Regions from separate parts of the Streptomyces sp. NPDC101191 genome, predicted to be linked through region 4. Evidence: riboswitches for the same ligand, from Rfam matches in the RefSeq annotation. Region 4 holds a riboswitch; each other region holds the start of a gene.
The links. A riboswitch is a leader RNA that binds a small molecule or an ion and turns the genes downstream of it on or off. The one in region 4 is predicted to bind cyclic di-AMP.
Positions count from the first base shown of each region.

Region 1: linked by a shared signal. The riboswitch ahead of ACIRQF_RS16660 (M23 family metallopeptidase) and the one ahead of ACIRQF_RS35540 (transglycosylase family protein) in region 4 are both predicted to bind cyclic di-AMP.
Region 2: linked by a shared signal. The riboswitch ahead of ACIRQF_RS03815 (transglycosylase SLT domain-containing protein) and the one ahead of ACIRQF_RS35540 (transglycosylase family protein) in region 4 are both predicted to bind cyclic di-AMP.
Region 3: linked by a shared signal. The riboswitch ahead of ACIRQF_RS05965 (peptidoglycan DD-metalloendopeptidase family protein) and the one ahead of ACIRQF_RS35540 (transglycosylase family protein) in region 4 are both predicted to bind cyclic di-AMP.

Region 1 is NZ_JBIWOU010000003.1:741,214-748,635, reverse strand. It holds gene ACIRQF_RS16670 (PrsW family intramembrane metalloprotease) at 1-522, shown strand, start outside; gene ACIRQF_RS16665 (aldo/keto reductase) at 768-1,715, opposite strand; gene ACIRQF_RS16660 (M23 family metallopeptidase) at 1,780-2,850, opposite strand; cyclic di-AMP (ydaO/yuaA leader) riboswitch at 2,862-3,008, opposite strand; gene ACIRQF_RS16655 (PP2C family protein-serine/threonine phosphatase) at 3,211-4,440, opposite strand; gene ACIRQF_RS16650 (hypothetical protein) at 4,453-4,602, opposite strand; gene ACIRQF_RS16645 (MerR family transcriptional regulator) at 4,763-5,503, opposite strand; tRNA gene ACIRQF_RS16640 (tRNA-Met) at 5,621-5,694, opposite strand; gene ACIRQF_RS16635 (rhodanese-like domain-containing protein) at 5,748-6,242, opposite strand; gene sigJ (RNA polymerase sigma factor SigJ) at 6,430-7,314, shown strand.
Region 2 is NZ_JBIWOU010000001.1:863,427-870,848, forward strand. It holds gene ACIRQF_RS03800 (MFS transporter) at 1-1,112, shown strand, start outside; gene ACIRQF_RS03805 (heme-binding protein) at 1,185-1,610, shown strand; gene ACIRQF_RS03810 (aldo/keto reductase) at 1,687-2,514, shown strand; gene ACIRQF_RS03815 (transglycosylase SLT domain-containing protein) at 2,587-3,387, opposite strand; cyclic di-AMP (ydaO/yuaA leader) riboswitch at 3,392-3,547, opposite strand; gene ACIRQF_RS03820 (MMPL family transporter) at 3,898-6,210, opposite strand; gene ACIRQF_RS03825 (glycoside hydrolase family 15 protein) at 6,467-7,422, shown strand, end outside.
Region 3 is NZ_JBIWOU010000001.1:1,373,698-1,381,119, reverse strand. It holds gene shc (squalene--hopene cyclase) at 1-467, shown strand, start outside; gene ACIRQF_RS05995 (1-hydroxy-2-methyl-2-butenyl 4-diphosphate reductase) at 467-1,120, shown strand; gene hpnH (adenosyl-hopene transferase HpnH) at 1,128-2,150, shown strand; gene ACIRQF_RS05985 (aspartate aminotransferase family protein) at 2,160-3,545, shown strand; gene ACIRQF_RS05980 (helix-turn-helix domain-containing protein) at 3,632-4,279, shown strand; gene ACIRQF_RS05975 (DUF6126 family protein) at 4,299-4,454, shown strand; gene ACIRQF_RS05970 (tyrosine-protein phosphatase) at 4,485-5,282, opposite strand; cyclic di-AMP (ydaO/yuaA leader) riboswitch at 5,655-5,806, shown strand; gene ACIRQF_RS05965 (peptidoglycan DD-metalloendopeptidase family protein) at 5,811-6,755, shown strand; gene ACIRQF_RS05960 (SGNH/GDSL hydrolase family protein) at 6,930-7,422, shown strand, end outside.
Region 4 is NZ_JBIWOU010000013.1:151,637-159,058, reverse strand. It holds gene ACIRQF_RS35565 (NAD(P)/FAD-dependent oxidoreductase) at 1-246, opposite strand, end outside; gene ACIRQF_RS35560 (exopolyphosphatase) at 616-1,530, opposite strand; gene ACIRQF_RS35555 (DUF501 domain-containing protein) at 1,527-2,066, opposite strand; gene ACIRQF_RS35550 (septum formation initiator family protein) at 2,105-2,575, opposite strand; gene eno (phosphopyruvate hydratase) at 2,729-4,015, opposite strand; gene ACIRQF_RS35540 (transglycosylase family protein) at 4,284-4,982, opposite strand; cyclic di-AMP (ydaO/yuaA leader) riboswitch at 4,986-5,159, opposite strand; gene ACIRQF_RS35535 (transglycosylase family protein) at 5,417-6,451, opposite strand; gene ACIRQF_RS35530 (cytochrome P450) at 6,566-7,422, opposite strand, start outside.

The sequences.
Region 1 (7,422 bases), on a different contig from region 4:
CTGCTCGGCGCCATGGGCATGCACGCGCTGTGGAACGGCTCGGCGACCTTCCATCCGCTGGCGTTCGTCGCCGTCTACGGCATGTTCATGGTGCCCGTCTTCGCCCTGCTCACCTGGCTCGCGATATGGAGCCGCCAGAAGGAGCTGCGCACCATATCCGGCGAGCTCCCGGCCTACGCGACGGCCGGGTGGCTCGCCCTCGACGAACCGCTGGCGCTCTCCTCGATGCGGGCCCGCGCGCTGGCCCGCGGCTACGCGGCGCGCAGCTTCGGCAAGCCCGCCGCGCAGGCCGTCGGCGAGTACGAGGCCTTCGCGACGACTCTGGCGTTCCTGCGGCACCGCGCCCGGCGCGGCCAGGCGGCGCCGGACTTCACGGCCCGCGAGCAGGAGCTGCTGCACCACCTGTGGCAGCGCCGCCAGGTCGCCTCCCCGGCGCTCACGCACGCGGCCCGGGCGACCGGCCGGGTCTGGGCGCCGCCGCAGTACCTGGACTACGGCGGCTACAACCCGTACCGCAGCTAGCGCCTCCGCGACCGGCCCGGCGCATCGCGGCCCACGACGCCGAGCGCGCGCCCTCGTCCGGCGCCCCGGGCGACCCAGCCCCCGCGGCATTCCGGCGGCGGCCCAGCCCCGAGGCACCGCGGCGCCCCGGCGCCCAGGCCTCAGGCGCCCAGGCCTCCTGGCCGCAGGCGCCTGGCCCCCAGGCCTCCTGGCCGCAGGCGTCTGGCCCCCAGGCCCCAGGCCTCCAGGCACCACGCCTCCAGGCCTCAGGCCTCCGACGCCTCCGTGAGCGCCGCCAGCTCCGTGTCCGTCAGCTTCAGTTCCGTGGCCGCGAGCAGCGCCGGCAGCTGTTCGACCGTGCGGGCCGAGGCAATCGGGGCGACGACGGTCGGGCGGGAGGCGAGCCAGGCCAGGGCGACGGACGCGAGCTCGGCCTCGTGGGCCGCGGCGACCGTGTCGAGGGCGGCGAGCACCTTCCGTCCGCGCTCGGTCTCCAGGTGCCGGCCGGCCCCCTGGGCGCGGACACTGGCGACGGCGGTACCCGGACGGTACTTGCCGGTGAGGAAACCGGCCGCGAGACCGTAGTACGGCACGGCCGCGAGACCGCCCCGCTCGGCGGTGTCGAGGAGCGGGCCCTCGTAGGTGTCGCGGGAGACCAGGTTGTAGTGCGGCTGGAGGGCGACGTAACGGGCGAGGCCCTCCGCCTCGGCGAAGTCGAGGGAGGCGCGCAGCCGCTCCGGGGAGATGTTGGAGGCGGCGACGGCACGGACCTTGCCGTCCTTCACCAGCTGGTCGAGGGCGGTGACGATCTCCTCGACCGGCACGGACTCGTCGTCGAAGTGCGTGTAGTACAGGTCGATGTGGTCGGTGCCGAGGCGGCGCAGCGACTCGTCTGCCGCGGCCTTGATGTTCGTGGCGCCCAGGCCCTTGTAGCGGGAGTGGGCGCCGACCTTGGTGGCGACGACGATGTCGGAGCGGTTGCCGCGGGAGGCCAGCCAGCGGCCTATGACGGTCTCCGACTCACCGCCCTCGTTGCCCTCGGCCCACTCCGAGTAGACGTCGGCGGTGTCGACGAAATTGCCGCCCGCCGCGGCGTAGGCATCGAGGACGGCGAAGGACTGCGCCTCGTCGGCGCTCCAGCCGAAGACGTTGCCGCCCAGGGAGAGCGGGAAGACGTGCAGGTCGGAAGAGCCCAGGCGGCGAAGTGAAGTCATGGGGTGGTCAACCCCCCGCACCGCCGGGCCTATTCCTGGCCGTCCCCTCCCTCGGGAGCGGACCTCAGATGCTCAGGCCCTTGGAGCGGAGCCAGGCCGCCGGGTCGATGCCGTCGCCGGACGGGGTGTGGACCTCCAGGTGGAGGTGCGGGCCGGTGACGTTTCCGGTGGCGCCGACGCGGCCGATGGTCTCGCCGGTGCCGACCGACTGGCCGACGCCGACGGTCATGGAGGAGAGGTGGCAGTACCAGATCTCGGTGCCGTCCTCGAGCTCCAGGACGATGCGGTAGCCGTACGCGCCGGACCAGCCGGCCGACTTCACGGTGGCGCCGTGGACGGCCTTGACCGGGGTGCCGGTGGGAGCCGCGAAGTCCAGGCCGGTGTGGTAGCCGGAGGACCACATCGAGCCGGCTTCGCCGTAGGTCGAGGTGATCGTGTACGAGGAGGTGGGCAGCGAGAAGCTGGCGGCCAGCTTGGCCAGGCGCTCGGCCTCGGCCTTGCGCGCGGCCTCCTCGGCGGCCTTCTTCTTGGCCTCGGCTGCAGCCTTCTCCGCCGCGTCGGCCTTGGCCGCGGCCTCCGCGGCTGCCTTCTCGGCGGCGGCCTTCTCCGCCGCCGCCTTCTCCGCGGCGTCCGCGGCGGCCTGCTGCTGCTCGGCCTGCTGGAGGATGCGGGCGCGCAGCGTCTCGCCGGCGTCGGCCTGCGTCTCGGTCCGGGTCCGGTCGCCGGTGCCGGAGTCCGTGGCGTCGGTGGTCCAGGTGAGCGCGGTGAGCGGCTGGGTGTTGTTGCCGCCCGCGGGTTCGAAGTCGCTCTTGTCGTGGCCGATGAGCTCGCCGACACCGGGGAGTTCGGAGGCGTCGGGAAGGTCGACGTCCGGCAGGGCTATGGAGACCGGCGGCTTCTGCTGGGCAGTGGCCAGGCCGCCCGCGCCGACGGCGGCGATCACGCCGACGCCGAGGACGGTGGAGGAGCGAGCGAAGTTGGAGCGCTGCTTGACGACGCGGTGCCGTCCGCCGGACCGGCGGTCCCGCAGGGAGTCCTCCGTCGGGTTCCACTCCTCGCCGCCCGCGGCACCCGCCGCACCGGCGGAGTCGAAGTAGTCGAAGGGGGCTTGAGGAGCGGGGGTGTCGGACGCCACGGAGGCGCTCTCCTTTCCTTCCTTCTCGCCTACCGGGTTAGCTGACGGGTTCGGAGCAGGAAGGTCTCCTACGGGCGTACCGCACGGGTGCGGTGGGGCCCGATTCACCCCAAGTGGTGGTTCCCCGGTTCCCTTACGGGATTCGGCGCGTGCGCACGGTGCCGCCTCTTGCGGCGGCTGGGACGACCGCGCTGCGTTATCGAACGTTAATAGACCCGGCCACCCGATTCCAAGCCGTCCCCCTTGATCATTCACTGAATTAGGAGGGTATCGCCCGACTTGAGCCCCACTCAGATACGTGCCAGTAGCAAACCGAGGATCTGACGTTACGTCAATTGTTATCTGAGGGAGACCCCCCGACTACGAGCGGTCACCGAGCCGCCGGCCGCCCGGCGGCACGACCGGCATCGTCCGCCGCCGCTCCGGCTGACCGACCGCCGGACGGCTCACCGCGAGCAGCGCCATGTCGTCCGTCGCACCCCCGCCGGTGTGCCGGCGCACGTCCGCCACGAGCGCGTCGAGCAGCTCCTCCGGCCCCGGGAACAGCCGCCCCGCGAGCCGCTCCCGCGGGTCGTAGAAGACCCCGCCCGCGTCCCGCGCCTCCGAGAGCCCGTCCGTGTAGAACAACAGCGTCGACCCCGGCGGATACGCGGCCTCGTCGGCCCGGTCCGGCCACGCGGCGAGCTCCCCCATCCCCAGCGGCAGCGCCGCCTCACTCGGCCGCAGCAGCTCGGCCCCGCCGTTCGCACGCAGCAGCAGCGGCTCGGGGTGGCCGCGGTTGACCACCCGTACGACCCCATCGCCGCCCGGGATCTCGGCGAGCACGGCCGTCGTGAAGCCCTCGAAGGCGTCGAGCCCGTCCCGCCGGGTGCCCTCCCGGGCCAGCGCCCGCTCCAGGCGCGCGGCCACCCCCTCCAGCGTCGCCTCCTGCTCCGCCGCCTCCCGGAAGGCGCCCAGGACCACGGCCACCGCCTCCACCGCGTCGAGCCCCTTGCCCCGGACGTCCCCGACCACCAGCCGCACCCCGTGCGGGGTGTCCTGCACCGCGAACAGGTCGCCGCCGATGAACGCGTCGGCCTGCGCCGCCTCGTAGCGGGCCGCGATCTGCAGCCCGCCGATCCGGCCGGCGGGCGCCGGGAGCACCGCCCGCTGTGCCGTCTCCGCGATCACCCGCGCCGACGCGAGCCGTTCGCCGCTCTTGCGCACCACCCGGTTGATCAGCAGCGCGAGCCCCGAGACGGTGAGCACGGTCAGCGTCTCGGTGAGCGCGGGGATCTGGGCCACCGTGCCGTTGTAGAGGTGGAGACCGACGCTGACGAGGACGGCGGCGATGCCCGTGGCGAGGGTGATCACGGTGGAGAAGAACGGGGCGGCGATCAGCGGCGCCGCCGAGAGCAGCGGCGCCGCCGTGTAGGTGGGCGGGGTCAAGAGGTCGAAGACGACCCCACCCAGGATGACCAGCGACGGCAGCACGCGCAGGAAGCGCCGGGCACCGCGGTAAGGACCGCCCGCCCCGCCGCCCGCCGCTGCTCGCCCCACCTGTGCTCTCCTGCCCGGTCGGTCCACGGCGGCGGACCGCACCGCGCCCATCCCAGGGTGCCGTCAGGCCGGAGGGCTCGGCGACTCCTCCTCGGCCGGTTGGCGTACCGCGAGCCGCCCGCCCCGCGCCAGCGCCGCCATGGCCGCCGCGCACGGCAACAGCCCCACCAGGGACCGGCCGAGCGCGGCCGGCACCAGGAACGCCGCCCCCATCAGGGCGAGCCCGAGCCGCCGTGGGCGACGAGCAGCCGCTCCACGATCGGTCGAGCCCCGGGTCGGTGACGACGTGCACGGGGTGTCCGTGCAGGACCCCGGCGAGCGCGACGCCCAGGCCGAGGGTCCCGGAGGTCGGCTCGACGATCGACGACAGGACCTAGAGGTTCCGCTCGGCCCAGATGCGCATCGCGTCCCGGACGAGCAGGGCCGTGCCCTCCCCGTGCCGGTCGTAGTTCCTCGTGAAGCGCGGGTCGTCGACGTACATCTGCCCGAGCCCGATGAAGTACTCCCTGCTCGGCGTCGTCGTGGTCGACAGCCACGCGTGGTGCCGCCGGGTGATCGCCTGCACCTCGTCGCTGTCGGGCGCGAGGCCCTCCTCCGCGGCCGCCGCGAAGGCCCGGGCGACGGCGACCTGCTCGTCCTGGAACGCCTTCTTCCCGGCGTCGTCGAGGGAGCGCCACCAGCGGTCGCCGCGCTCGTACGCGTCCCGCCCCCAGCGTTCCGTCACCTCGGCCTCGTAGCGGGTGTGGTCGAAGCCGTCGAACACTTCCTCGGCCATGAGCCGTTCTCCTCTCTCGGTCTTGTGGAGAGTGGTCCGTACGGCCTCGATCTGCCGCCCGATCCGCTCGCGCTCCTGTTCCAGGAGGGCCAGGTGCGTGCGCAGGGCGACCGAGGTGTCCCGTTGGCCTTCGAGGACCTCGGCGATCGCGGGCAGGGAGAGCCCGAGCTCGCGCAGCAGCAGGATCCGCTGCAGCCGCACGAGTGCCGCCTGGTCGTAGTACCGGTAACCGTTCGCGCCGATCCGGCTCGGCTCCAGCAGTCCCAGCTCGCCGTAGTGGCGCAGGGTGCGACTGGTGGTGCCGGCCTTCCTGGCGATCTCCTGGATCGACCACTCCATGAGAAAGACGGTAGAACTTGACGTTACGTAAAGGTCAAGCCGGACATCAGGGACGCGGCACCCGGGAACGACGAAGGCCCGGATCCGTTTCCGGATCCGGGCCTTCGTGCTACTGAGTAGCGGGGACAGGATTTGAACCTGCGACCTCTGGGTTATGAGCCCAGCGAGCTACCGAGCTGCTCCACCCCGCGTCGGTGAACACCACCTTACGGCATGGACGCCCCTGTTCGGAAATCCGTGTCCGTCAGCAGCCGCAGTCCTCCGCGTCGACCGGCGACGTCAGCGGGTCCGCCGCCTGCTGCGCGGGCCCCTCCCAGGTCTCGTAGGCGAAGCCCTCGCGCACCCAGTACTCGAAGCCGCCCAGCATCTCCTTCACCTGGAAGCCGAGCTCCGCGAGGGCCAGCGCGGCCCGCGTGGCGCCGTTGCAGCCGGGGCCCCAGCAGTACGTGACGACCGGCACGCTCCGGTCGAGCAGCTGCTCGGCCTGCTCGGGGATGAGCGCGGTCGGCAGGTGCACGGCGCCCGGCACGTGCCCCTGGTCCCAGGAGGCCGTGGAGCGGGAGTCGAGCACGACGAACCCGGGGTCACCACCGGTGGCCCGGGCGTCGGCCAGCGCGGAAGCCACGTCGGAGACGTCGGCGTGGAAGGCGAGGCTCGCGGAGAAGTAGGCCGCGGCGGCCGCCGGGGAGGCGGCGGGCGTACGGAGAACGGGGTTGACCTGGTTCGGCGTCGTCGTCATGGTGATCAATCTAAGGACGATGATCATCGCGCTGAAGTGGTGATCCACGGCGGTCGGGGGGTTCGGCCGGGGATTCCCGCGCGTTGCTCCGCACGGGGCAGGGATCTCACGTAGCGGAACGCCGTCACATTCCCGGCCCCCCGTTCGTCATCACGATGTGACCGGACGCGAAGGGGAACGACGACCGATGGACAGGGACCGCGCCGCCCAGGATCTCCTGGCCGAACGTTTCGAGGCCGACCGCGGACATCTGCGGGCGGTCGCCTACCGGATGCTCGGCTCGCTCAGCGAGGCGGAGGACGCCGTCCAGGAGGCCTGGATCAAGCTGAACCGGTCCGACATCGGCGACGTACGGAACCTGAGCGGCTGGCTGACCACCGTCGTCGGCCGGATCTGCCTCGACCTGCTGCGCTCCCGCGGCTCGCGCCGCGAGGACCCGCTGGAGTACTACATCCCCGATCCGGTCGTCCGGGAGGAGGGCACCGCCGACCCCGAGAAGGAGGCGCTGCTCGCGGACTCCGTCGGCCTCGCGCTCCTCGTCGTCCTGGAGACCCTCGCCCCGGCCGAGCGCCTCGCCTTCGTGCTGCACGACATGTTCGCGGTCGCCTTCGAGGAGATCGCCCCCATCGTCGACCGCACCCCCGCAGCCACCCGCCAGCTCGCCAGCCGCGCCCGCCGCCGGGTCCAGGGCGCCGCCCCGGCCCCCGAGCCCGACACGGCACGGCAGCGCGAGGTCGTGGACGCCTTCCTGGCAGCCTCCCAGGGCGGCGACTTCGAGGGCCTGCTCGCCGTCCTCGACCCGGACGTCCTCCTGCGCGTCGACGGCGGCGTCCTCACCCCGGCCGCCTCCAAACTGGTCCGCGGCGCCGAGGCCGTCACCGCCCAGGCCCTCACCTTCGCCAAGTTCCGCCACGCGTCCCGCCACGTCACGGTCAACGGCGCGGCCGGCCTGGTCTCCCTCGCGAACGGCTCCCCGGTCGGCCTCATGGCCTTCACGATCGTCGACGACCGCATCGTCGAGATCGACATCGTCGCGGACGCCCGGCGCCTGGCGGCGCTGGGCGTGCGCTGAGGGGGCGGGCCAGGCCCCGGCCGGCCGCACCCCGGCGGGCACGCTCCCCGGCGGGCGCGCTCCCCGCGGGGGCCAGGGGGCGGGCAGGCGTTGCGGGCGGCCGGCACA
Region 2 (7,422 bases), on a different contig from region 4:
GGCTGGTGACCGGCTACGCCCTGGGCGTCGTCCTCGGCGCGCCGCTCCTGACCGTGCTCGGGACGAAGGTGTCCCGCAAGAAGATGCTCATGTTCCTCATGGGCCTGTTCATCGTCGGCAACGCGCTCTCCGCGTTCGCGCCGAGCTTCGGCCTGATGCTCGTCGGCCGGGTCGTCGCCTCCCTCGCCCACGGGGCGTTCTTCGGCATCGGGTCCGTCGTCGCCGCCGACCTCGTGGCGCCGGAGAAGAAGGCCTCCGCGATCTCCCTGATGTTCATGGGCCTCACCGTCGCCAACATCGTCGGCGTCCCCGGCGGCACGTACATCGGCCAGGCGATCGGCTGGCGCGTCACCTTCCTGCTCGTCGCCGCGCTCGGCGTCCTCGGCCTCCTCGGCGTGGCGCGTCTCGTCCCCGAGACGGGACGGCCGCCGGCCGCGAGGATCAGCGCCGAGTTCGCCGCCTTCCGGAACGTCCAGGTCTGGCTGGCCATGGCCATGACCGTGCTCGGCTACGGCGGCGTCTTCGCGGCCATCACCTACATCACGCCGATGATGACCGAGGTCGCCGGCTACACCGAGGGCGCCGTCACCTGGCTGCTGGTCCTCTTCGGCGTCGGCATGTTCCTGGGCAACCTGCTGGGCGGGAAGTTCGCCGACCGGGCCCTGATGCCCATGCTCTTCGTCGCGCTGGGCTCCCTGTCCCTGGTCCTGTTCCTGTTCACGGCGACCGCCCACGACAAGGTCCTCGCGGCGATCACGCTGACCCTGATCGGCGCGCTCGGCTTCGCGACCGTCCCGCCGCTGCAGAAGTGGGTCCTCGACCAGGCCTCCGCCGCACCGACGCTGGCCTCCGCGGCCAACATCGGCGCCTTCAACCTCGGCAACGCCCTGGCCGCCTGGCTCGGCGGCGTGGTCATCGCCACGGGCCTCGGCTACACGTCCCCGAACTGGGTCGGCGGCCTCCTCGCCGCCTCCGCGCTGCTGCTGGCCTTCCTCGCCGCGTTCCTCGACCGGCGGACCCGCAGGTCGAGGATGGTCGCCGGGTCCGCGGACTCCGTGACCTCGGCGGCCGTCCCGGACGCCCGGCAGGTCCCCGCGGGCCTCGGGCACTGACCCCCTCGCCCGCGCCTTCCCCCTGCACCCTCCCTCCTCCGCACTTCCGTACGACCGCATGGAGCACCCCTCATGAGCACCGTCACCGCCGCCGTCGCCCCGCTGACCTCCCAGGACGCCGAGGTCCTGCTCACCGCCGCCCGGCGGGCCGCCGACGCCGCGGGCGTCACGGTCAGCGTCACCGTGCTCGACGCCGGCGGCCACCTGCTGGCCTTCCGCCGTGACGAGCGCGCCGTCCTCATCTCCGGCGAGACGAGCACCCGCAAGGCCTACACGGCGCTCCAGCTGAACGCCCCCACGGCCGACCTGGTCGACCTGGTCAAGCCCGACGGCCCGTTCCACAGCCTCACCACCGCGCTCGACCGGCCGCTGCTGTTCATCGCCGGCGGCCTGCCCGTCCACCGTGACGGACGGCTCATCGGCGCCGTCGGCGTGGGCGGCGGCGCCCCCGAGCAGGACCACGCCTTCGCCGCCGCGGCCGTGGCCGCCCTCGTCTGACCCGCCCGCGGCCCGGCCACCGCCCCGGGCCCCCACCCCCCACGCAGACACCCGCACCACAGATCCGAGGAACGTCATGAACCACTCCGTCCCCACCGTCACCCTCAACAACGGCACGGAGATGCCGCGGCTCGGCTTCGGCGTCTTCCAGGTGCCGGACGAGGAGACGACCGCCGCCGTCACCGCGGCGCTGGAGGCGGGATACCGCTCGATCGACACCGCCGCGATCTACGGCAACGAGGCGGGCGTCGGCAAGGCCCTCGCGAGCTCCGGCCTCGCCCGCGACGAACTGTTCGTCACCACGAAGCTGTGGAACGCCGACCAGGGCCACGACGCCACCCTCAGGGCCTTCGACGCGAGCCTCGCCAAGCTCGGCCTCGACCACGTGGACCTCTACCTCGTCCACTGGCCGGCCCCGGCCCGGGATCTCTACCTCGACAGCTGGAAGGCCATCGAGAAGCTCGTCGCCGACGGCCGCGTGCGCACGGCGGGCGTCTCCAACTTCCAGCCCGCGCACCTGAACCGGCTCCTGGACGGCAGCGACCTCGTCCCGGCGGTCAACCAGATCGAGCTCCACCCCGGCCTGCAGCAGCGCGCGCTCCGTGAGCTGCACGCCCGCCACTCGATCGTCACCGAGGCCTGGAGCCCGCTCGCCCAGGGCGCCGTCCTGGAGGAGCCCGTGCTCCGGGAGATCGCCGCCCGGTACGGCAAGAGCACCGCGCAGGTCGTGCTGCGCTGGCACCTGCAGCTCGGCAACGTGGTGATCCCCAAGTCCGTCACGCCGGCGCGTATCCGCGAGAACATCGACGTCTTCGACTTCGCCCTCTCGGCGGACGAGATGACGGCCGTCGCCGCGCTCGACCAGGGGCTGCGGACCGGCCCGGACCCGGACACCCTGAACTGAGCCCGGAACGACCGTGCTCCCGCACCCGGCCGAGGGGCCGGTTGCGGGAGCACGTCCTCGCGTCCGCGGGCGTCAGTAGGCGCCGAAGACGTTGTCGATGGAGCCGTAGCGGTCGGCCGCGTAGTTGCAGGCCGCCGCGATGTTGGCGACGGGGTCGTACGGGTCGTCGGCCGTGCCCTCGACGTGGTACGCCCGGAAGGTCGGGTCGATCACCTGGAGCAGGCCCTTGGAGGGGGTGCCGGCGACGGCGTTGGAGTCCCAGTTGTTGATGGCCAGCGGGTTGCCGGACGACTCGCGCATGATGTTGCGGTGGATGCCGTCGTAGCTGCCGGGGATGCCCTTCTTGGCCATGATGTCGAGCGCCTCGCGGATCCACCCGTCGAGGTTGTCCGGGTACGAGGTCGCCTTGGCCGGAGCCACGGCCTGGACCACGGCTCCCGCGCTCGCGGCGCCCGCCGTCGTCGCGGTCCGGGCCGCCGCGGGCTTCACGCCCGAGAGCGCGGCGCCTCGGGCGTCGACGGTCAGCCGCATGCCGGGGCGGATGAGGGCCGGGTCGGCGCCGACGGCCGTCCGGTTGTCCTGGTAGACCTTCTTCCAGCCGCCCTTTACCGCGTACTTCCGGGCGATCTTGGAAAGGGAGTCACCGGCGACGACCGAATACCGCACCGTTCCGGACGCCTTCGCCACCTGCGTGACCTGGACCGTCGCCTTTTCGACTGCGACGGTGTGCGCCGCCTGCGGAGTGACCGCACCCGCGGTCGTCGCTCCGGCCAGCGGCAGGGCCAGTGCGGCGCTGCCGGTGATGCCGACGGCGGCGATGCCGCGGGTGAGCGGGAACTTCTTGGAACGGCGGTGCTTGGCGTGTCCACGCATGGCGGGGTCCTCTCCTCCGCCTGCGAGGTGAGCTGTCGGGTTCGGGCAGGAGATGCCCGGCCGCGCCTGGGCACGGCTTCACCCCGAGCCGCCCCCGGAGCCCGGGAGCGGCGGAGAACCTGGGTCCCCCGCTCCTGCCTGAAGTGGTCGTGTGTGCGGTACCCGGTCGGTGGCAGGATTCGGCGTTTCCGTCCGGTTGCCGGGTGACCGTAAGCGAATTCTTCCGGCGAAAACAAGACAGAAATTAATCAAAGCAAATCGATCATTCGGAAAAAGAAAAAGGATCATTCCCACCTTTCACCATCACCGCGCCAACCGCTCCCCCAGGGTGCCGATCTGACGTCGCGACAGAATTCACCGGGCCGGAAAGGCCGTGACTCAGATCACGCAGTCCGACCTTTGCGCGCTACCGGCACAGAAAAGCTCCAATGCCGGAATTCATTGAGCATTCCGGCATTGGAGCTTAATAGCAGGACATCTACCTCTTTGTCCGAATGTGCACGTCGCGGGTCACCGGGCCGGCTCGTGGCCGGACTCCTGGTCCTGCTCCAGCGCCGCCTCCCCCTCGGTGTCGAGGTGCGGGAGGATCCGGTCCAGCCAGCGTGGGGTCCACCAGGCGCGGGCGCCCAGCAGGGTCATCACGGCGGGAACGAGCAGCAGCCGGACGATGGTGGCGTCGATGAGGACGCTGACCGCGAGGCCCAGGCCGAGCATCTTGATCACGATGTTGTCGGACACGATGAAGGCCGCGAAGACGCTCACCATGATCAGCGCGGCGCAGGTGATGACCCTCGCGGTGATCTCCAGGGCATGGGCGACGCTCGCCTCGGCGTCGCCGGTGCGCAGCCACGCCTCGCGGACCCGGGACAGCAGGAAGATCTCGTAGTCCATGCTGAGGCCGAAGACGATGGCGAACATCATCATCGGCACATAGCTCTCGATGGGCACCTTGCCGGAGACGCCCAGGGCCGGGCCGCCCCAGCCCCACTGGAACACGGCCACGACGACGCCGTAGGACGCGGCGATCGACAGCACGTTGAGGACGGCGGCCTTGACGGCGACGAGGAGCCCGCGGAAGACGATCAGGATGACCAGGAAGGCGAGCGCGACCACCACCGCGATGATCAGTGGCAGCCGGCTGGAGACGATGTCGAGGAAGTCGACCTGGGCGGCCGTGGTGCCGGTGACGTAGGTCTTCGCGTCCGTACCGGCCACCGCGTCCGGCAGCACGTCGTCCACCAGGTGGTTGGTGAGCTCGGTGGTCTTCTCGTCCTGCGGCGAGGCGACCGAGTAGGCGGTGCCGATCAGGACGTCACCGTCGGAGGTGGGCTTCAGCGCGGTGACGGAGGCCGCGTCGGGCACGTTGGCGAGCGACTGCTGGAGCTTGCTCGCGAGCGCCGAACGATCGGACGCCGGGACCGAGGTCTGGTCGACCACGATGGTCAGCGGCCCGTTGGCGCCGGGACCGAAGGCCGTGGAGATCAGGTCGTAGGCGCGCCGGTCGGTGAACGACTTGGGGTCGGCGCCGTCGCCGATGTGCCCGAGCTGGATGAAGAACACCGGGAAGGCCAGGATCACCAGGGCGACCACGCCGCCGACCAGGAAGTACCAGGGCCGCCGCTCCACCCGCTGGGCGTAGCGGTGCCAGGTGCCGTGCGGGGTGGCGCCCGGTTCCGCGTCGGTCTCCGCCACGGGCTTGCGCACGTGGTAGCGGTCGATGCGGCGCCCCACGAGTCCGAGCATGGCCGGGACCAGGGTGAGCGCGGCGATGACCGCGGTGACGACCGTGAAGGCGGCCGCCAGGCCGAGTTTGCCGATGAAGGTGACGCCGGAGACCCAGAGACCGGACAGCGCGATGATCACGGTGCAGCCGGAGACGAGCACCGCCCGGCCGCTCGTCGTCGTCGCCAGGCCCGCGGAGTCGGCGGGATCGTGCCCGTTCATGATGTTCTGGCGGTGACGGGTGATCAGGAACAAGGCGTAGTCGATGCCGACGCCCAGGCCGATCATGGTGGCCAGGGTCGGCGAGACCGTCCCGAAGGTGAAGGCAGCCGCCGTCAGACCGAGCAGCGCGAGCCCGCAGATCGCTCCGATGAGGGCGGTGACCAGCGGCATGACCGCGGCGATGATGCTGCCGAAGCCGATCAGGAGCACCACGATCGCGACGGCGAAGCCGATCGCCTCGCTGGTGCGGTCGTCGGCCGACGGCCGGGCCAGTTCGCCGAGCGAACCGCCGTACTCGACGGTGACGCCGGCGTCGCGCAGGGGCTTTACGGCCGTGTCCACGCCGTTCAGGTAGTCGGTGCCCAGGGTGGAGGGCGGAACGCTGAAGCGGATGGTGATGTACGCGGTCTTGCCGTCCGTGGAAAGCGGGCCCGTGTCAGGCGTGTTGGGGGGCGGGGTCGGCGGAGGTGTGCCCGGAGGCGGCAGCGGGTTCTGGACGTTGATGACGTCGGGCAGCTTCTGGAGCGACGCGACGGTCGAGTTCACCGTGGAGGCGTCCTGGGTGAGCGCCTCGGACGGGTTGTTGAGGACGATCTGCGCGCCGTAACCGCCGGCCGCGGGGTCGTGCGCCTCCAGCACGTCGAGACCCTCGGTGGACTGCACACCCGGGAGCGAGAAGTTGTCGGAATACTGGCCGCCGAACGCGCGGTCGGCGATCTGCAGTCCGGCGACGGCCGCCAGCCACAGGACGATGACGACGACGAAGTGCCGGGCGCACCAGCGCCCCAGCCGGTAGAGAGAGCTCTTCTGCGCCTTGGGGCTGATGGTGGCCTTGCGCGCTGATGATCCGCTGCCCTGGGCCGGGCTTGCTGCGTTCATGGCACCGCCGAGTCCGGATAGGAAAATCCCCGAGCGGAAACACTGCTCCGACGATGTGCGGATGTGCCGGTCCTGGAGTCAATTGTTCGCCTTCCCCTCGGCGGCGGCATCTCGACGCCCGCCACCCGCCCGCCACCCGCCCGACGACCGGGCCCCCGGCACGCGCCCGCCGGGCCGCCGCGGAGGGGCGGGACGCCGCGGACGGGCGGGGCGTCCTCCGATGTCGCCTTCCCGGCGCGTCGCCGATAGTGGAACCATGAAGCGCTATCCGCTCATCGCCGATCACGGCCTGGTGGGGGATCTGCAGACCGCCGCCCTGGTGTCCGACGAGGGCGTGGTCGACTGGTTCGCGGCGCCCCGCTTCGACTCGCCGGGCATCTTCGCGGCGCTGCTCGACCACGACAAGGGCGGCTACTTCCGGCTCTCGGTCGACGGCTCCGACGTGACGGTCAAGCAGCTCTACTATCCCGACACGGCGCTGCTGGTGACCCGGTTCCTGTCGGCCGACGGCGTGGGCGAGCTGATCGACTGGATGCCTCCCGACCGGACCGGCCGGCCCACCGACGAGCACGCCATCCTGCGGGTGATGCGGTGCACCCGCGGGAACGTCACCTTCGCCCTGGAGTGCCGGCCCCGGTTCGGCTTCGGCAGCAATCCGCACGAGACGCACGTCGACGGGCGGACGGCGACGTTCCGGGCCCCCGGGATCACCGCCTTCCTCCAGACGAACGTCCCGCTGGAGCAGGACGGTCCTTACGACGTCCACGGCCGCCTCACCCTCACCGAAGGGAGCCAGGCCGGCGCCTCGTTCACCGTGGCGGGCCCGGACGCGCCCGTCCCGCCGCTCCCGGACGAGCAGGGGGTGGAGGCGGCGCTGTGGGACGCCGTCGACTTCTGGCAGGAGTGGGTGCGGACCGCGCGGTACCGGGGCCGCTGGCCGGACATGGTGCACCGCTCGGCCATCACGCTGAAGCTCCTCACCTACCTGCCCACCGGCGCCCCGATCGCCGCCGCCACCCTCGGGCTTCCCGAGCTCGTCGGCGGCGAGCGCAACTGGGACTACCGCTACACGTGGATCCGGGACGGTTCGCTCGCGGTACGGGCGCTGCTGGACCTCGGGTTCGTCGAGGAGGCGGCCGCGTTCACCGGCTGGCTCACGGACCGTGTCACCGAGCGGGCCGGCGCGCCCTCCGCGGGCGGGCGCCCGCTGCA
Region 3 (7,422 bases), on a different contig from region 4:
GTGCCTGGTTCGGCCGCTGGGGCGTCAACTACGTGTACGGCACGGGCTCGGTGGTCCCGGCCCTCACCGCCGCCGGGATCGCGCGCAGCCACCCGGCGATCCGGCGGGCCGTCGGCTGGCTGGAGTCCGTACAGAACGAGGACGGGGGCTGGGGCGAGGACCTGCGCTCCTACCGGAAGCGCCAGGGAATGGGGCGCGGTGCCTCCACCGCCTCCCAGACGGCCTGGGCGCTGATCGCCCTGCTCGCGGCCGGCGAGCGGGAGTCCCAGGCGGTCCGCCGGGGCGTCGCCTGGCTCGTCGCGACCCAGCGGGAGGACGGCTCCTGGGACGAGCCGTACTTCACCGGCACCGGCTTCCCCTGGGACTTCTCCATCAACTACCACCTCTACCGCCAGGTCTTCCCGCTCACCGCGCTCGGCCGCTACGTGAACGGCGAGCCCGTACTCCACGGCCGGGGGACCGGCTGATGGCCCGGGAGCCGGCCAGAGCGGCAGCCGTCCCCCCGCTGCTGGTCGCCTGCGCGCTCGGCATCGAGAAGTTCGCCCTGCGCAGCGGCGACCGCGGCGGGGCGCCCGCGCCCGTGACGGTGGTCAGGACCGGGATGGGCCCCGCGCACGCGCACCGGGTGGTCTCCCGCGCCCTCGACCGCGAGCCCTGGCGGGACGCGGCCGTCGTCGCCTCCGGCTTCTGCGCCGGACTCGCACCGGGGATGCACCCCGGCGACCTGATCGTCGCCGAGGAGACCCGCGACTCCGAGGGCACCACCCCTTGCGTGGGCACCGAACTGCTCGTCAAGGCACTCACCCGGGCGCTGCCCGGGAGCACCGTGCACACCGGCCTGCTGACCGGCTCCGACCACGTGGTGCGCGGCCCCGAGCGGGCCGCGCTGCTGGCCGGCGGGGCCATCGCCGTCGACATGGAGTCCGCCGCCACCCTGCGGACCGCCACCGCCGCCGGACCCCGTCCGGTTGCGGCCGTCCGGGTGGTCGTGGACGCTCCGGAACATGAACTGGTACGGATCGGCACGGTACGCGGGGGAATATCGGCCTTCCGCGTCCTTCGTGCCGTCCTTCCCGCATTCTTCGAATGGCACCGTTCTTTGCTGCTCCCCAGGAGGTGAGCGAGTTATGGCCATGCCGCTCCGTCAGTCCATCCGGGTCGGGACCTACCTCTTCGAACAGAAGCTCCGCAAGCGGGACAAGTTCCCGCTCATCGTCGAGCTGGAGCCGCTGTTCGCCTGCAACCTCAAGTGCGAGGGCTGCGGCAAGATCCAGCACCCGGCGGGCGTGCTCAAGCAGCGCATGCCGGTCGCCCAGGCGGTCGGCGCCGTCCTGGAGTCCGGGGCGCCGATGGTCTCCATCGCCGGTGGCGAACCGTTGATGCACCCTCAGATCGACGAGATCGTGCGCCAGCTCGTGGCCAAGCGCAAGTACGTCTTCCTGTGCACCAACGCGATGCTGCTGCGCAAGAAGCTCGACGACTTCACCCCCTCCCCGTACTTCGCCTTCGCCGTGCACATCGACGGACTGCGGGAACGGCACGACGAGTCGGTCGCCAAGGAAGGCGTCTTCGACGAGGCCGTCGCGGCGATCAAGGAGGCCAAGCGGCGCGGATTCCGGGTCACGACCAATTCGACGTTCTTCAACACCGACACCCCGCAGACGATCATCGAGGTGCTCAACTTCCTCAACGACGACCTCCAGGTCGACGAAATGATGATCTCGCCCGCCTATGCCTACGAAAAGGCTCCTGACCAGGAGCACTTCCTCGGCGTCGAGCAGACCAGGGAACTCTTCAAGAAGGCATTCGCAGGCGGAAACCGGCGGCGCTGGCGACTCAACCATTCGCCGCTCTTCCTCGACTTCCTCGAAGGCAAGGCCGATTTCCCGTGCACCGCGTGGGCGATCCCCAACTACTCCCTCTTCGGGTGGCAGCGCCCCTGCTATCTGATGAGCGACGGCTACGTCCCGACCTACCGCGAGCTCATCGAGGAGACGGACTGGGACAAGTACGGCCGCGGCAAGGACCCGCGCTGCGCCAACTGCATGGCGCACTGCGGCTACGAGCCCACCGCCGTCCTCGCCACCATGGGCTCGCTCAAGGAATCCCTGCGCGCGGTCCGCGAGACCGTCAACGGGAACAACGGGTGAGCGTGGGCCATGACCGGTGAGTTCGACCTGCGGGCGCTGCTCGCCGAACGGGGTGGCGAGCGCTACGAGCTGCACGCCCGCCACCTCAACCACCAGCTGCCGAGGATGCTCCGGACCATCGGCTTCGACAAGGTGTACGAGCGGGCCGAGGGCGCCCACTTCTGGGACGCCGACGGTGCCGACTACCTCGACATGCTCGCCGGCTTCGGCGTCATGGGCCTCGGCCGGCACCATCCCGTCGTGCGCAAGGCGCTGCACGACGTCCTCGACGCGCAGCTCGCCGACCTCACCCGCTTCGACTGCCAGCCGCTGCCCGGACTGCTCGCCGAGCGGCTGCTCGCGCACAGCCCCCACCTCGACCGGGTGTTCTTCGGCAACAGCGGCACCGAGGCCGTCGAGACCGCGCTGAAGTTCGCCCGGTACGCCACCGGCCGGCCGAGGATCGTCTACTGCACCCATGCCTTCCACGGCCTCACCACCGGCTCCCTCTCGGTCAACGGCGAGCAGGGCTTCCGGGAGGGCTTCGCACCGCTGCTGCCCGACACGCCGATCGACCTCGGCGACCTCGACGCCCTGGAACGCGAGCTGCGCAAGGGCGACGTGGCCGGCTTCGTCGTCGAACCCGTCCAGGGCAAGGGGGTGCACGAGGCCCCGCCCGGCTTCCTGCTCGCGGCCCAGGAGCTGCTGCACCGGCACGGCGCCCTGCTCATCGCCGACGAGGTGCAGACCGGACTCGGGCGGACCGGCGACTTCTACGCGTACCAGCACGAGGACGGCGTCGAGCCGGACCTGGTCTGCGTCGCCAAGGCGCTCTCCGGCGGCTACGTGCCGGTCGGGGCGACCCTGGGGAAGGACTGGATCTTCAAGAAGGTCTACTCGTCGATGGACCGGGTGCTCGTCCACTCGGCCAGCTTCGGGTCGAACGCCCAGGCCATGGCGGCCGGGCTCGCGGTGCTCTCGGTGATGGAGTCCGAGGGCACGGTCGCGCACGTCCGCCGGACGGGCGAGCTGCTCGCCGGGCGGCTGCGCGAGCTCGTACCGCGCTACGAGTTGCTGAAGGAGATCCGGGGCCGGGGGCTGATGATCGGCATCGAGTTCGGCCGCCCCTCCTCGCTCGGCCTGCGCAGTCGCTGGACGATGCTGCAGGCCGCCCGCAAGGGACTCTTCGCCCAGATGGTCGTGGTGCCCCTGCTCCAGCGCCACCGCATCCTGACCCAGGTGTCGGGAGACCACCTGGAGGTGATCAAACTGATTCCGCCGCTGGTCATCGACGAGGCGGACGTGGACCGCTTCGTCACCGCCTTCACGGCGGTGATGGACGACGCCCACGGAGGCGGCGGACTGATGTGGGACTTCGGGAAGACACTGGTCAAGCAGGCCGTCGCACAGCGCTGACGGCGCACCGTCCGGATCCGGCCCACCGGCTTTGCCTCGGAGGCAACAAATTTGCCTCCGAGGCATGATCCTGGCGGAATGGACGCATGGACCACGTCCCCGGGGATCCCGCCCCGGAACCTGCCGCCCGCGCCGCTCGCGGCGCTCTCGACGTCCCGCCGGACGTCGCCCCGCAGCTGCGGGCCCTGCGCCGGCGCAGGGGGCTCACCCTGGAGGCCGCCGCGCAGCGGGCCGGTCTCTCCCCGGCCCATCTCTCCCGGCTGGAGACGGGGAACCGGCAGCCCTCGCTGCCGATGCTGCTCGCCCTCGCCCGTATCTACGGTACGACGGTGTCCGAGCTCCTCGGCGAGCTGCCGACCGAGCGCGACCCCGTCGTCCGGGCCGGCCGCTCCGATCCGGTCGAGGCCGACGGCTGGATCTACCGCCAGGCCGGCGGGGCGGGACGCGCGATGCAGTGCCTGCGCGTGCACGTGCCCTACGCCACCAGCGCCGACATCGTGCGGGTCCATCCCGGCGAGGAGTGGATCCACGTGATCGAGGGACGCGTGCGCCTCGCACTCGGCGAGGCCGTGCACATCCTCGATCCCGGGGACAGCGCGCACTTCGACTCGCTCACCCCGCACCGGATCGGCGCCGCCACCCGCGCCGGGGCCGAACTGCTCTTCGTCCACACCCTCCTGCAGAGTCCCGTCGCCGAGCTGTGCCTCGGTGACGGGACCCCGCACCGGCGCTGACAACCCGAAAGGTAGTGCTATGTCCGAGAAGTCCGCTCCGGTCACCGGCGAGGAGCGCGAAGCCGGCAAGTTTCCCAAGGGGCTGGTGCTCCGCCTCTTCGCGTACCTGGTCGCGGGGCACCTCTTCGCCGGTTTCCTCTACCTGCTCTTCATGCTCGGCGGGCAGAACCAGTAGCCGGGGCCGGCCGGGACCGGGGCGACGACCTCAAGCCTCCGACAGCAGGCGTGCGCGGAGGCGCTCCCGGGTCTCCGGGGCGAGTCCGAGGCCCTGGGTGAGGTAGGCGTCCACCGAGCCCCAGGTCGTGTCGATCGTCTCGAAGGCGGCCCGCAGGTACTCCACCCGCGCGTCGAAGAGCGGGCTCAGCAGCTCCATCACCTCGGGCGCCATGCCGTCCGGGGCGGTGGAGCTGCGCTGCACCTTGTAGCGGCGGTGCGGGGCGTTCGACTTCAGGTAGTCGGCCTCGACGGCCTCGCGCTCGACGCCGACGGCCAGCAGCGAGATCGCGACGGACAGGCCGGCCCGGTCCTTGCCGGCGGCGCAGTGCATCAGGGCGGGGACGCTGTCCTCGGCCATCGCGTGCAGCACGCGGCTGTGCTCCGCCGTGCGCTCGACCATCATCTTCCGGTACGAACCGGACATACGGGCGGCGGCCTTGCCGTCGGCGAGAAGCTCGCGCAGTTGCGCCAGGTCGCCCTGGCGCACCATCTGCCAGAACTCCTTCCCGTCGGCGGGATCGCTCAGGGGTATGTTCACGTTCCGCACGCCCGGCAGGGCGACGTCGTCCCCCTCGAAGCGCCGGTCGGCGTCGTTGCGGAAGTCGAACACGGTGTGCAGACCGAGGGTGGCCAGGAACGCGGCGTCCTCGGCGGTGGCGTGGGCCAGGTGGCCGCTGCGGAAGAGGCGTCCGGGGCGCACGGACCGGCCGTCCACGGTCGGCAGTCCGCCCAGATCGCGGAAGTTGCGTACGCCGGTGAGCTCGGGCTCGGTCGTCGCTTGCGTCACGGTTGCTCCTGGTCTCGAGATCGGTTCCTGGGGCAATCATCCAGGTGAGGGGCCCCGCACGCACCCCCTCGGGAGGGAATGAGTGTTCTGTCCGAATTGAGGGTTTGGCGGTAACGCGCCCGGATTCCTTGGGAGATGGGCAGCGGGGCGTGAGCAGCGTCATAGACGTGACGGACCGTGCCTGATCGTCTTTTCCAAATTCCCTTCCGGAAAGGGAAATCGAGGGACCGTCATCCACGGAGGGTGACCGTAATTCCCGCCCCCTTTCCCCGAATCGGCACTGGCGGGAAATCGGCGGCTTGTTCCCGTCGACCCCGCTCGTCTAGCGTCGCGCTCAATCCGGACGGACCGCCTAATCCTGCCGCCGACCGGAATCCGCACCCACCCGTACGCGGCAGGAGCGGGGGACCCAGGTAGTACGCCGATCCCTCGATGAAGGACGGCTCGGGGTGAAGTCGCGACCAGCGGCCGGACATCTCCAGTCCGAACCCGACAGCTCACCTCGCAGGCGACGGAGAGGAATTCGCCATGCCCGTGAAGGGTAAGCACCGCCGTCCCAAGGCCAACCCGATCACCCGCGGGTTCGTGGCCGCCGGAGCCGGAGGGGCCGTCGTCGCCCTCCCGCTCATCGGCGCCACCGGCGCGCACGCCGCCGAGCAGGCCGCCCCGACCGTCACCCCGCAGCAGGCCGTCGCCGTCGTGGCGCCCGCCGCCGTGACCCCGGCCAAGGCTCCGGCCGCGGCCCCGAAGTCGTACACCGTCGTCCGCGGCGACTACCTGTCCAAGATCGCCACCGAGCACCACGTGGCCGGCGGCTGGCAGAAGCTCTACCGCGACAACCGCCAGGTCGTCGGCGGCAACCCGTCGCTGATCCTGCCGGGCATGAAGCTCACCCTCGGCGCCAAGAACACCGCCAAGGCGACGCACCACCCGAAGGCCGCCGCGGAGCGCAGCCAGAAGGCTTCCGGCGACTCGACCCGCGCCTCGCGCGGCAGCGAGCGCAGCTCGGCCCCGGCCTCCGCCGCGAGCTCCTCGTCGTCCTCCTCGGCCGGCACGACCTCCTCCTCCGGCTGGGTCGCCCCCATCGCGGGCGCCGGTGTCGGCACCGCGTACAAGACCGCCGGCGCGATGTGGTCCTCCGGCTACCACACCGGCATCGACTTCGTCGCCTCCACCGGCACCAGCGTCCACGCGGTCGGCCCGGGCACCGTCTACTCCGCCGGTGACGGCGGGGCCTACGGAAACCAGGTCGTCATCCAGCACGCCGACGGCACCTTCTCGCAGTACGCCCACCTGTCCTCGATCTCCGTCTCCGCCGGCCAGACCGTCACCGGCGGCCAGGAGATCGGTCTCTCCGGTGCGACCGGCAACGTCACCGGCCCGCACCTGCACTTCGAGATGCGGACCGGCCCGGACTACGGCTCCGACATCGACCCGGTGGCCGCTCTGCGCCAGCACGGCGTGAGCATCTGACATCGCGTCAGTACCGTGTCGGCCTGACGTCGACACTCCGGAGGCCCGGCACCCTGTGCCGGGCCTCCGGTGTATTCCGGCTTGGGACAATCTTTATCGGTGGCATATGTCACCCGACGTCAACCCCTCCTTACGGTCGCGTAGGTCACATGAGGAGGGGAAAAATGTGCTCCCGTGGCAGACGATTCGAGATCAACAGACAAGAACGCATTCGGGTCGTACGCGGCGATCGGTGACAGCTTCACCGAGGGGGTCGGGGATCCCGGGCCCGACGGGGCGTACGCCGGCTGGGCGGACCGGTTCGCGGTCCTGCTTGCCGACCAGCTGCCGGAGGACGCGGACTTCCGGTACGCCAATCTCGCCGTACGGGGGCGCCTTCTCGACCAGATCGTCGCGGAACAGGTTCCGAGGGCGAAGGAACTCGCCCCCGACCTGGTGACCTTCTGCGCCGGCGGAAACGACATCATCCGCCCCGGCACCGACCCCGACGACGTGGCCGAGCGCTTCGAGCGTGCCGTGTCCGACCTCACCTCCGCCGTCGGCACCGTCATGGTGACCACCGGCTTCGACACCCGTGACGTGATCCTGCTCAAGCACCTGCGGGGCAAGATCGCCACCTACAACGGGCACGTCCGGGCCATCGCCGACCGGTACGGCTGCCCGGTGC
Region 4 (7,422 bases):
GACCCGACCGGTGAGCACCTCGGCTCCACGCACGACGCGTCGCAGCGGGACGACGACGTGGCGCGGCGAGATGCTGCCGGCGGCGGCTTCGGGGAGGAAGGGCTGGTAGGTCATGTACGACCGCGGGTCGACGACCGTGACGGTCGCCTCGCCGAAGCGCATCTTCTTGAGGATGCGCCGAGCTGCGTACAGGCCTACGTACCCACCGCCTACTACGAGGATCCTGGGACGCTCCGTGGTGCTCATGCCATCGAGTATCCACCCCCTCCAGGGGGGTTGCTCGTGCGCCCCTTCACAAGGTCCGACGGCACCTCTGCTACACTCCGCCGCCCACGTGACCCAGGTCATGGTCCAGCAAAGGAACCAGGGTGTGGCGGTGGACGTTGTTCACCCCCTGTGAACTGGCCCGGAGAGCCTTCCTTAACGCTGAACCAAGGGATGCGTTCACACGATGGAAACATCGAGCGAAGTGGCCTCCATACCTGCGAAAGGGCCCTGAGGGGCCCCTCGGAGGGCTTCAAGACCCTCCTCGGGCACCCTCGGGGCCCTTTCTCTTGTGAAGAACTTCACGAACTTTCTCGCCATGTGGTCATGGGCGGGGGCGATAGCGGCCCGCTATGCGACGGATAGGGCGATCCCATCGAGGATGTCGTGCTCGCTGACGACGACCTCGGCGGCCCCGGTCCGCTCCATGATCTCCACCAGGACCAGCGCGCCGGCGATGATCACGTCGACCCGGCCGGGGTGGATGACCGCGATCGCGGCCCGCTCGTCGTGCGTGGAGCCCAGCAGCCGGTCCACCACCGCGTCGACCTGCGCGCGGGAGATCCGGGAGTGGTGGATCTTCGTGGAGTCGTACTCCGGGAGCCCCAGCGCGACGGCGGCGACCGTGGTGACCGAGCCGGCCAGGCCGACCAGGGTCCCGGCCTCCGTGAGCGGCACGGTCTCGGCGGCCAGGTCCAGCGCGGCCCGCACGTCGGCGCGGATCGCGGCGATCTCCTCGGCGGTCGGCGGGTCGTGCCGGACGTGCCGCTCGGTCAGGCGTACGCAGCCGATGTCGACCGACCGGGCCGCCTCGACGTGCCGGTTGCCGACCACGAACTCGGTCGAGCCCCCGCCGATGTCCACCACGAGCCGCCGGTCGTCGCCGTGCAGCTCGCCGGTGGCACCCGTGAAGGAGAACTCGGCCTCCTGGTCACCGGTGATGACCTCGGGCTCCACGCCGAGGATCTCGACGACCCCGCGCACGAAGTCGTCCCGGTTCTCGGCGTCGCGGGACGCGGAGGTGGCGACGAAGCGCAGCTTCTCCGCGCCGAGCTCCTCGATGACCGCCGCGTAGTCACGGCAGGCGGCGAAGGTCCGCTCCAGCGCCTCGGGCGCGAGCCGGCCGGTCCGGTCGACGCCCTGGCCGAGCCGGACGATGGTCATCCGCCGGTCCAGCTCGATCAGCTCGCCCGTCTCCGGGTGCACGTCGGCGACGAGAAGGCGGATGGAGTTCGTACCGCAGTCGATTCCGGCGACCCGGGTCACTTCTGCTCCTCGTCCTTGTCCGCGCAGGGGGTGACGCAGGGGCCCTTCGCCCACCACTCGGGCAGCATCGCGAGGGCCTCGTCGCCGAAGGGGTTCACGCCCGGGCCCGCCACGAGCGAGTGCCCGACGAGGACGTGCAGGCACTTGACCCGGTCCGGCATGCCGCCGGCGCTCGGGAAGCCCTCCAGGACCTCGATGGCGTCGCGGCGCGCGATGTAGTCCTCGTGCGCGGCCCGGTAGGCGGCGGCCAGCTCCGGGTCGGTCGCGAGCCGGGCCTGCATCTCCTTCATGACCCCGTTGGCCTCCAGGGTGCCGATGGCGGAGGCGGCGCGCGGGCAGGTCAGGTAGTACGTGGTCGGGAACGGCGTGCCGTCGGGGAGCCGGGGCGCGGTCTCGACGACGTCCGGGTTGCCGCACGGGCAGCGGTGCGCGATGGCACGCAGGCCGCGGGGCGGCCGGCCGAGCTGGGCCTCGAACGCGGCGACGTCCGCGTCGGTGGGCTCGGTGCGTTCGGTCTGCGGAGGGGGCGTTTCCATGTCTGCCTTGCTCGGGTCTCGTGGCGTGGTTGCGACGTCTACGGGCGGTCGGCGTGGTCCACGCCGTCCCACAGGTTGTCGTACCAGGGGCGGTCCGTCGCGCCCTGGTCGGTGCGGGGCCGGTGCTCCGCGTCGGGGTCGTTCACGGTGAAGCCGGTCTCGCCGGGCATCACGTAGTGGAGGTGCTCGCGGGCCAGCCGGCGGACGTAGGCCGGGTCCTGGAGGCGGGCCTTCTCGTCCCGCAGGTCCTCGACCCGGCGGGCGGCCTCGGCGGCCTTGCGCTCCTGGTCGGCGATCTCGCCCTGCTGGGACACGTACTGCCGCATCGGATAGGCGAGCGCCACCACGAGCGAGCAGACGACGAGGGCCAGGAAGGCCGCGCGGCCGGTGAGCCGGGAGCGGCGCGCCTGACGGCGGGTCTGGGAGCGGTAGACACGGGCGGCGGTCTGCTCGCCGAGCAGCCTGATCCGGGTCGCGGTCGAGAACCGGTCCCGGTCCTTCACGGCCATGTCGTGCGCCTCCCCGTCACTCGTGGGTCCTGGTCATGCGTACGTCCCCGCACACGGTACGGGACCGAGTGCGGGGACGCTTCGCTTCGCTACGCCTTTGCGCCCTGTTCAGTTCTCCGGATGCAAAGTCCGTGGCTACGGCGTCGGGGCAGGTCAGCCCTTGAAGCGCGGGAAGGCGCTGCGGCCGGCGTAGACCGCGGCGTCGTCGAGGATCTCCTCGATGCGCAGGAGCTGGTTGTACTTGGCGACGCGCTCGGAGCGGGCCGGGGCGCCGGTCTTGATCTGGCCGCAGTTGGTGGCGACGGCGAGGTCGGCGATGGTGACGTCCTCGGTCTCGCCGGAGCGGTGGGACATCATGCACTTGAAGCCGCTGCGCTGGGCGAGCTCGACGGCGTCCAGGGTCTCGGTCAGCGAGCCGATCTGGTTGACCTTGACGAGCAGGGCGTTCGCCGAGCCCTCCTCGATGCCGCGGGCGAGGCGCTCCGGGTTGGTGACGAAGAGGTCGTCGCCGACGAGCTGCACCTTGGCGCCGAGCTTGTCGGTGATGACCTTCCAGCCGGCCCAGTCGTCCTCGAACAGCGGGTCCTCGATGGACACGAGCGGGTACGCGGAGACGAGCTCCTCGTAGTACTCGGTCATCTCGGCGGCCGAGCGGGCCTTGCCCTCGAACTCGTACTTGCCGTCCTTGTAGAACTCGGAGGCGGCGCAGTCGAGCGCGAGCGCGATGTCCTTGCCGGGGACGTAGCCGGCCTGCTTGATGGCCTCGAGGATGAGGTCGAGGGCCTCGCGGTTGGAGCCGAGGTTCGGGGCGAAGCCGCCCTCGTCACCGAGACCGGTGGACAGGCCCTTGGTCTTCAGGACGGACTTGAGGGTGTGGTAGACCTCGGTGCCCCAGCGGAGGGCCTCGGAGAAGGACTCCGCGCCGATCGGGGCGATCATGAACTCCTGGATGTCCACGTTGGAGTCGGCGTGCGAGCCGCCGTTCAGGATGTTCATCATCGGAACGGGCAGCAGGTGCGCGTTCGGGCCGCCGAGGTAGCGGAAGAGCGGCAGGTCCGAGGCCTCGGAGGCGGCGTGCGCGACGGCGAGGGAGACGCCGAGGATGGCGTTGGCGCCGAGCGAGGACTTGTCCGGGGTGGCGTCCAGGTCGAACATCGCCTGGTCGATCAGGCGCTGCTCGGTGGCGTCGTAGCCGACCAGCTCGGGGCCGATCTGCTCGATGACGGCGAGAACGGCCTTCTCCACGCCCTTGCCCTGGTAACGGTTGGGGTCACCGTCGCGGAGCTCGAGGGCCTCGAACGCACCGGTGGAGGCACCGGACGGAACGGCAGCACGGCCGGTGCTGCCGTCGTCGAGGCCGACCTCGACCTCGACCGTGGGGTTGCCTCGGGAGTCCAGGATTTCCCGGGCTACGACGACGTCGATGGACGGCACGAGCATCTCCTTCTGGGATGTGACGCTGGTTGTGACGCATGCGGCAAGGTCTCGTTCGCCTTGCGACAAGAGCCTAACCGGCTCGGGGGCTCCAGCCAGCCGGGCGCCCGCCCCCTGGGACGAAAAAGGACCCAAGGGCATGCATCCGGGGACGAAAGGCCCCAGATCTACTGGAGGGTAACCGTAGAGAGCGGAGAAACCCCGGCCCGGAGCGCGCACGGGGGAAGGGCGCTCCGGGCCGGGGTGGTCAGTCACCGCGGGAGGGTCGGCAGGCTCACTTGAGGTGGAGCTGCTGGCCCGGGTAGATCAGGTCGGCGTTCTCGACGACGCCCTTGTTCAGCTGGAAGAGCTTCTCCCAGCCGCCCTTGACGCCGTGCGCCTGGGCGATCTTGCTGAGGGTGTCACCGGCGACGACCTTGTACTCGCCGTCGCCCTTCTTGACCTTCTTGCCGGTCGGGGTGGTGACGGTCTTCTTGGACTCGTTCTTCGGAGCGGTCTTCTTCGGCGCCTGACGCTGCTCGCTGCGGGTCGCCGGCTGCTCGGTGGAGCGCTTCGGCGCGGCGGGCTGCGGGGCCGCCTCGGCGGCGCCACCGTCGTAGGACGCGCCGGACAGGCCCACGCCGCAGCTCGGCCACGCGCCCTTGCCCTGGCCCGCGAGGACCTTCTCGGCGACGGCGATCTGCTGGGACTTGGAGGCCTGGTCGGCACTCGGGGCGTAGGCGGTGCCGCCGTACGCGGCCCAGGTGGAGGCCGAGAACTGCAGACCGCCGTAGAAGCCGTTGCCGGTGTTGATGGACCAGTTGCCGCCGGACTCGCACTGGGCGACGGCGTCCCACTCGGAGGCGGTGGCGGCCGAGGCAGTGCCCGCGGTCATCAGCGGGGCCGCGACGGCGACGCCGGCGACACCGGCCAGCGCGACGATGCGGGTGGCCTTGGCGGCACGACGGTGTTTGCCCTTGCCGGAAAGCAGCATGGAAGTTCTCCTCACCGACGCCTACGAGGTGAGCTGTCGGGTTCGGGCGAGTGAGTTGCCCGGCCGCGTGACCTTGCACGCGGCTCCACCCCAAGCCGATCGTCGGCCGTCTGTCTCAACGGCCGGGACCGGCACTTACCTTGGGTCCCCCGGTCCTGCCTTCGGCGCTTGCGCGACGACTGTTCCCTCCGTCCGGCGGCAGGATTCGGCGTACCGGTCGGCGGGGCCCGCGGTGGCGAGCGGTCACGACCGTAGACATAGAGCCGGGGGAAGTTCAAAGACCCTCAAGACGGAAAAATCGCCCCTACTTGCACACCGTCAGGAGGTGTTTGCGCAGGTGAGGGGCGATTGAAGCAAAGTTTGCGGACGTGACACGCCCGTTCGGGAAGAGAGACTCATGTCTCACTTACACAGAACGGACATTCACCCCCGAACTACTTCTGGGATTCCGTCAGTCCGAGGTCCAGCTCAAGGCTCTGACCAGGAAGGATGAGGTCGGGGTCGGAGCCGACGGTCTTCTTGTTGGCACCGTAGAGGGCGCTCCAGCCGCCCGTGAGCCCGTTCTCCTCCGCAATGCCCGACAGGCTGTCACCCGGCTGAACGGTGTATTCGCCCGCCTTGTCCGTGGTGTCCGAATTACCCGCCGTCTTGCCATCGGTCGCGCCACCCGTCACCTCGTCACCCGGAGCGGCGTGGCGCCCGGAATCGGTGGAGGTGTCCGAGTTGCCCGGCTCTTCTGGCGCGGCGTCACCTCGGTGCTTGCCGGTGCCGGGCGCGGTCGTGCCCGGCGCACCGGGGGTGCCCGGCGTGCCGGGGGTACCGGGCGTCGTGGGCACACCGGGCGTACCGGGCGTCACGGACGTACCGGGCGTCACGGGCGAAGTGGAGGTCCCGGGCGTCGTGGGCGCGGGGGTGGTGGGGTTCGCGGGGGTCACCGACGTGGCCGGGGCCGTGGGCGCGGTGGGGGCCGTGGAGGGCTTCCCGCTCTCCTGGCCGGAGCCGGCGGGCAGGCCGTCGGTGCGGTTGGACTCCGGGACGGGACCCGTCGACTTCTTGGGCGTCACGCCCGGGCCCGGGTTCACCGCGGGCGCCTTGCCGTCGTTCTTCAGGCCGGCGATCGGGGCGCAGGTGGCCCACTGGGTGTCGCCCGCGGCGAGCGCACGGTCCGCGATGGTGATCTGCTGGGCGCGGCTCGCGAGGTCGGCGCTCGGCGCGTAGGCGAGGCCGCCGTGCCGCTCCCAGCTCTCCTGGGAGAACTGCAGGCCGCCGTAGAGCCCGTTGCCGAAGTTGGCGCTCCAGGCGCCGCCGGACTCGCACTCGGCGACCCGGTCCCATGTCGTCGCGTCAGCGGCGGAGGCCGAGCCGGTGGCGAGCAGGGGCAGCGCCATGGCCGAGCCGGTGACTCCCGCCGCGACGACGAGTGCGGGAGCCTGGCGGGGTCTGCGGTGACGTCCGTTTCCGGAGCGCATGCGGAGTGCCTTTCGCGTGACTGCTGAGACTGCGGGTGAACGTAGCGGCATTCGAACGTGAGTCACAAGTCGATGCAGCGGAGATCACGCGAAGATCACATTCTTGACGCCCCGTCAGTTATGCGTCCCTTTGTGGGAAGGCGTGAACTCCACCGGAAGGGTGCGTAGGCCACGCATGATGAGCCCCCCGCGCCACCGCAGTTCCTCCGGATCAACCCCAAGTCGCAGGTCTGGCAGGCGAGTCAACAGCGTCGCCAGCGCCGCCTGTCCCTCCAGGCGGGCCAGCGGCGCGCCCAGGCAGTAGTGGATGCCGTGGCCGTAGCCGAGGTGCTGATTGTCGCGCCGCGCCAGATCCAGGGTGTCCGGCTCGTCGAACCGCGCCGGATCCCGGTCCGCCGCGGCGAGGACCACCAGGACCGGGTCGCCGGCCGGGATCTCCTGCCCGCCGATGGTCAGCGCCTCCGTGGCGAACCGCCAGGTCGCCAGCTCCACGGGTCCGTCGTACCGCAGCAGCTCCTCGACGCCGGTCTCCAGCAGCCCCGTCTCCCCGGCGGCGAGCGACTCCTGGAGCCGCTCGCGCTGACCGGGATGGCGCAGCAGCGCGTACATCCCGTTGCCGATCAGATTGACGGTCGTCTCGAAGCCGGCGAAGAGAAGGATGAAGGCCATGGCGGCGGCCTCGTTCTCGGTGAGGTGCTCACCGTGGTCCGAGGCCTTGATGAGCCCGGAGATCAGGTCGTCCCCCGGCTCCTCCCTCTTCTTGTGGATGAGTTCCGCGAGGTAGCCGCGCATCTTCTTCACCGAGCGCGCGACGCCGCCGCGCGGTCCGCCGCCGTGCCGGATCATCATCCCGGCCCAGTCGCGGAAGTCGTCCTGGTCCTCGCCCGGAACCCCGAGCAGGTCGCAGATGGCGTAGATGGGCAGCGGGAAGGCGAACTCGTGGATGAGGTCCGCCTCGCCCCGCTCGGCGA